DNA from 2 places in the Lysinibacillus sp. PWR01 genome. Region 2 is predicted to be linked to the other one. Evidence: predicted binding sites of a transcription regulator. Region 2 holds the regulator's gene; the other holds the start of a gene.

Region 1 (3,210 bases), on a different contig from region 2:
ATTAATCGACTCGCTGTACGATCGACTAATGGCGTTTGGGCAATAAGCTCCTCTGGTAATTCAAAATCAAAATCTTCTACACGCATGAAAATAACTTCCTTCTTTATGTTTGTTGGGGATACTCATATCCAAAATGTTCGTAGGCTAAATGTGTGGCCACTCTTCCTCTTGGTGTACGTTGAATAAGGCCAATTTGCATCAAATAAGGCTCGTATACATCTTCTATTGTAACTCGTTCTTCACCAATCGATGCAGCAAGTGTATCTAAGCCTACTGGACCTCCTTGGAACCGCTCAATCATGTTGGTTACAAGTTTATGGTCAATATGATCAAGCCCTCTAGGATCTACTTGTAACAGCTCTAACGCTTGCTGTGCAAGACCCTCCGTTATCATACCATCTCCAAGCACTTGTGCATAATCTCGCACTCGTTTCAATAAACGATTGGCAATTCGAGGTGTTCCACGTGAGCGTCTCGCCATTTCCGTTGCTGCTATTTGCTCAATTTCGACCTCAAACAAATGAGCACTTCGCACAACAATTTCAGCAAGTGATTGATCATCGTAATATTCTAAGCGTAGTAACACTCCAAAACGATCCCTTAAAGGAGCTGATAATGCACCAGCTCTTGTTGTTGCACCTACAAGGGTAAAGGGAGGTAATTCAAGTCGTACAGAACGTGCTTCAGGACCCTTCCCCACCACAATATCTAAACAGAAGTCTTCCATTGCTGGATATAAAACTTCTTCAATAGCACGGGGGAGTCGATGGATTTCATCTATAAATAAAACGTCCCCAGGCTCTAGTGAACTTAAAATAGCTGCCAAATCTCCAGGACGCTCAATGGCGGGTCCACTTGTCATGCGTACATTGACATTCATCTCATTCGCAATAACAGCAGCTAATGTTGTTTTACCAAGTCCCGGAGGTCCATATAACAACACATGATCTAAACTTTCTTGGCGAAGCTTTGCCGCTTCAATGAATATTTGTAAGTTTTCCTTTACTTTATGTTGCCCAATATACTGCGCTAATTTTTGAGGGCGTAAAGATAATTCAAACTGCTCATCATAGCTACCTGCTTCACTTGCCATCATACGTTCAGACATGCACCTTCCCTCCTTTCCTTATTTTAATTTTAGCAGTAGTTGCAATGCTTGTTTCATAAAGGCATCTGTCGTTTCCAGTTTGTCGTTATCCTCTAGCTGTGGTTTAATTTTTTCAAGCTCTTTTTCAGAATAACCAAGTGCCATTAAAGCAAGTAAGGCTTCTTCTAGTTCATGTTTATAAGGATTCACACCAAACAATGGTAACTCATCTTCTGCACTAGGTAACTCCAATGTATCTAATAATGAGCCTAGCTTACCCTTCAAGTCGAGGATCATTTGACGTGCTGTTTTTTTTCCGACTCCAGGGAACTTCACTAAAAATGTTTCGTCCTCCCGTTCGATTGCACTAATAACCTGTTGTGGATTGCCCGTAGCTAAAATAGCTAGTGCTCCCTTTGGCCCTATTCCCGACACTAAAATAAGCTTACGGAATAGCTCACGCTGATCTAGATTAGGGAAACCATATAAAACGTGTGCATCTTCTCGTACATGCAAATGAACATATATCTGTTGTTCAAGGGCAGATGTTCGAAAAGCAAACGGATTGGGCGTATTGAGTTGCCAGCCAATCCCTTGTTGTTCTAGCACAATAAATTCAGGTGTAATACGAGTAATTTGTCCTTTTAAATAATCATACATCTATAATCCCTCACAATCATCGTCTTCGATTATAGCATATAGCGAACGAATGCTCGACAAAAAGTAGCGTCAAAAACGCCGTTCCCAGACAAAAATGACCGCCAAATGACGGTCATTTCTTGACAAATCTATCAATATCGTACCACAGTTTTGGCCAATAGGTGAGGGCTCGTTTTGTAAATGGCACTAAATAATCTAAAAATACTAGCTGTTGCTCTAGTGGTAAATCTATAGCAAAAAGCCATTCTCGTAATAACTCATTCGGATATTTCAAACGATGAAGCTTTCTTTTATCCAGACGTTTCAGCTCAGGTAACTCTGCAAAAATCTTTCCAAGATCATAATCTACAGCAGGCAACACACGATGTAACCATAAAATATACTCATCATCCGCTTCACCAAGGTGCGCTAAATCAAAATCAATTAATCGCAATTGTCCATCAGAGCACCATAAGAAATTATGATGGACTACATCCCCGTGTAATAGCGTAATCTCTTTTTCAGGTGCATCTTCTAATGCAATCAATTGTAATGATTTATCACTATAATGCAGTATTTGATCGATTTCTTCTTTCGTTAAAAATGTTCGAAGCTCATTTCTTCTACTTTTAAAACGCATATGACGCATTTGCCATTTTAAAAGCTGTGAGTAGGTATGCAAGCCTGGCACGCGCTGCCAAGCAATTTTTTTATGTGTGTCATGTAAAGCTATTAATAATCTAAGAGATTCCTTACGATCTTTTTTATGCGCAAAGTTAGCACCATGGCTTCCTTCTTGCCACATTTGAACAATTAACTGCTCATCATCGCTCTGAACTAATGGTAAGATCAAAGAAGGATCCATACGTCCTAACTGGCGATGAATGGTTCTTACCTTCTCCGCAATTTCTACTTGCTTTGCACGTTTGACAAAATAATTATTCGATTGATACTTATATTTCCAAATATTTGGCTTTACCTCTTCTACAATATACGCTTTTTCACCATCGATAAGGCGTCATCCCGCCTGGGAAATAGTGCGGTGACATCCATGGTCCTGCTGCTGATGGACACGGTGGTGGACAATGTGTCGGACATGGGGGTGGCGGACAATGACAAGGGTCCATTTGCCAATTAGGCATCATCATTGGTTGTGTATTACAGCCACAGGAATGACCCATGTTCATATCAGGCATCATCATTGGTTGTGTACCACAACCACAGGGCTGCCCCATATTCATATCAGGCATCATATCCATTTGTGGCTGCATTTGGTGATTTTGTGTATGGAAGAATGGTGACGTGGACTCTAAAAAGTCTTCCATCCCACCCACTTTATGATCAGGCATGTCACAGGACATTGGCTGCTGTGGCATCGTATAATGCTCCACCTGCGGCTGCATTGGCATCGGCCACCACATTTGATGATAGATTGGCTGATGGCAACTTGAACAATGTGGCACGGCAGGCATTTGTGGCATGAT
Region 2 (3,210 bases):
AATGGCATCATGTTTTATGACCGAATAAATAAAGAGCACCCATTCCAACTGCCTAATCATGTTATCATCGAAAGCTTTTCTTCCTTTCAATAGTCTCTTTACAGAAAAAAAGATTAGCAGGAATATTATTTTCCTGCTAATCTTTCTTGGTGCTCTTGGAAACGACGATGTACAGTCGCCTTACTTACCTCAAAGCCTAACCCTCTAAGCGTTATAGAAATTTCTTCAAAGGTAAATCCTCGTTTGCGTAGCTTCACAATTTCATCTACAGGTAGATCTTTACGCTCCTGACCTTGCGGATTACCCCGGTTCGATAAATTATTTTCAGGACGATAACCGTTTTCTACAGCACGTCGCATACCACGGCGTATTTTAGCATTATGAATTCTACGCTGATATTCCTCTACAATCGCTAAAATTTCAAGCAGCATCGTGTCCATTTCATTTAATTGGACTGGGCCTGCATCACGCATAGAAAAAACATCCGTTGCTGATTTTTGTAATAAATGCAATACAGCCATCCTCGCATTGCCTCGTCCTAAACGAGTTTCATCTTGTACAAAAAGGGCATTAATGTCCTTATCTTTTATGAAATCAAGCATTTCTAGTAAGCCTTCACGTTCTACATCATAGCCACTATGCTGATCTTTAAACACGCCCTTCACCGCATAGCCTTGCTCTTTAGCATAGTGCAACAACTCTTCCTGCTGGCGCTCTAATGAGGAACTTTGTGTTTCTTTTTCAGTACTTACACGACAATAGACAACAGCCGACAGTTGATTATTTATCATTGTTCATTTCTCGCAATTTCGATAGTATTGATGGGACTGGCTTGATCACTCACGACAGGAATGACTAGAGATTTTCCTGCTACAATTTTAATATCCGCTAGTTCATTTTCAGTTTTTACAAGCTTTATCCAATCATCTGTACTCATTTTACCACGATATTGCTCCGCTAACGACCACAAGCTATCCCCATGTTCGATTTGGATTTCTGCGTAACTAACTTTTCCAGGATCAGTGATGTAAAGATATGCTGCAAATAGTAGACAAGCTCCTAATAAAATTGAGATATGTGTGTTTTTTTTAAACCATGTCATAATCATTACCCCTTTTAAGAATGTTTGTTCGGAATGTATGTTCTCATAATAAAGCGAACAAACGTTTTTGTCAAACACTTTTCGAACCTATGTTTGCATACATGTTCGCATTCTGTTATACTATCAAATAAGAAGAATGATATTAGAAAAAAGAGGTGAGCACTCATGAAAAAAGTTTCGAAAAGACAAGAGGACATTTTAGCTTTCATTAAGGAAGAGGTACGAGCTAAGGGCTATCCGCCATCAGTACGTGAAATTGGTGAAGCAGTTGGCCTTGCTTCCAGTTCAACTGTTCATGGTCATTTGGCTCGATTAGAACAAAAGGGTTTTATTCGTCGAGATCCAACAAAGCCACGTGCAATTGAAATTTTAGAGCCTGAAGAATCCATCCAAAAGCAACAGGTGATTCATGTACCACTTGTCGGGAAGGTTACAGCTGGTTCTCCCATTACAGCTATTGAAAACATTGAAGAATACTTCCCATTACCCGATACGTACGGCACAAGTGAAGATCAATTGTTCATGCTAGAAATTATGGGGGAATCAATGATTGAAGCTGGGATTCTAGATGGGGATTTAGTCATTGTGAAACAAAAGGCAACAGCTAATAACGGGGATATTGTTGTAGCTATGACAGCTGAGGATGAAGCAACTGTAAAACGTTTCTTTAAAGAGAAAAACCATTTCCGTTTACAGCCTGAAAATTCATCTATGGAACCTATTATCGTCGATCAAGTTTCGATTTTAGGACAAGTTGTAGGTCTTTACCGTCGTGTACATTAATCATTAAAGTAGGTTTCGAGGATTATGTTCCTTCTTAGAGCATGTATCCTCTTTTTTACGCAAAAAAAGAATCCAATCATGTATGGATTCTTTGTACAATGCCCCATCTAAGCTTCCTTCTTAAATTTCAAGCTAGCTTCAACAAAGGCTGAAAATAGTCTTTGAGCACTGTCATCTCCTGCTATGGCCAGTTCCTCAGGATGCCACTGAACAGCCAAGCAAAATGGTAATTCCTCATGAACTACCGCTTCGATAATACCATCATTTGATTTTGCTGCTACTTTTAATTTTTCCGCTAAAACATTCACTGCTTGATGATGAAATGAATTCACTGCCAGTTTCTCTTGTTCTACTATAGTCGCTAATAAATTGTCAGCAATAACCTGTACAGAATGGGTAGCTACAGCTCGACCTGATTGCTGCGTATGTTGGAGTAACTTGGTACTAAAATGGTCACTATCAATGTCCTGATATAAAGTACCACCTAATGCAACATTTAATATTTGAATCCCTCGACAAATACCGAAAATAGGCATTTTCCGTTGGAATGCAGCTTCAATTAAGGCTAATTCAACCGTATCTCGCGCTGGATGAATTTTTCCAAGCTTTAATGAAGGCTCGGCCCCGAACAGAAATGGATGCACATCATGGCCACCCGATAACATTAAACCATCCGTCATGGCTAAAATCTGTGCTGCCTCTTCCTCTACTCCAATCGGAATAATCAGTGGAATTCCACCTGCTTCAATAATGCTTTTGCTGTAAGCAGCATTTAATCGAGAGGATAAATCATCCTCCACAAAGGCTGTAATACCAATAATCGGTTTCACTTGCTTCCCTCCACATTCTTGAAGATTAAACAATTACCAAAAGCCTAAATACCAATTGATTAATAGATCGCCATAGAAATAAACAATGACTGCGGCCAGTGCAATAGAAGGCCCAAACGGAATGGGTGTTTTTCTCCCCTGTTTGTTCTTCGATAACACAGTAAATCCGACAATCATACCAATAACAGCAGCTAAAAACAGCGTTAACAGTGTATCAATTGTACCCAGAACGAGACCAATTAAAAAGAATAATTTAATATCGCCTCCACCCATGCCACCGTTCGATAGCACAGCAATTATATATAATATGCCAAAACCAACAACAGCACCCACAAGAGAGTCCCACCAAGGTGTTAATGGTGATAGAACTCGTCCAATAGCAAGCAAGGGTAAAAAGAATAATAGCACCTTATCTGGAATCTGCATATAGGCCAAATCTGACACTACAATGATGACTAATAAGGAGATAAAAACGAAAGCTACTATTAATTCTAT

The links. Region 2 encodes LexA, which represses DNA repair genes until DNA is damaged. Its sites were predicted from a motif close to CGAACATATGTTCG; they were not measured.
Region 1: a site for LexA is predicted at 1,790-1,803, ahead of ruvA (Holliday junction branch migration protein RuvA). Genes of this name have one in related genera too.

Annotation. Positions count from the first base shown of each region.
Region 1 covers NZ_JBHERJ010000079.1:29,689-32,898, forward strand. The annotation lists gene queA (tRNA preQ1(34) S-adenosylmethionine ribosyltransferase-isomerase QueA) at 1-86, opposite strand, end outside; gene ruvB (Holliday junction branch migration DNA helicase RuvB) at 104-1,108, opposite strand; gene ruvA (Holliday junction branch migration protein RuvA) at 1,127-1,747, opposite strand; gene ACEVFT_RS17220 (phosphotransferase) at 1,860-2,738, opposite strand; gene ACEVFT_RS17225 (LysM peptidoglycan-binding domain-containing protein) at 2,728-3,210, opposite strand, start outside.
Region 2 covers NZ_JBHERJ010000047.1:322,650-325,859, reverse strand. The annotation lists gene def (peptide deformylase) at 1-93, shown strand, start outside; gene ACEVFT_RS08980 (YneB family resolvase-like protein) at 126-791, opposite strand; gene yneA (cell division suppressor protein YneA) at 788-1,102, opposite strand; gene lexA (transcriptional repressor LexA) at 1,268-1,885, shown strand; gene ACEVFT_RS08965 (gamma-glutamyl-gamma-aminobutyrate hydrolase family protein) at 1,993-2,715, opposite strand; gene ACEVFT_RS08960 (prepilin peptidase) at 2,749-3,210, opposite strand, start outside.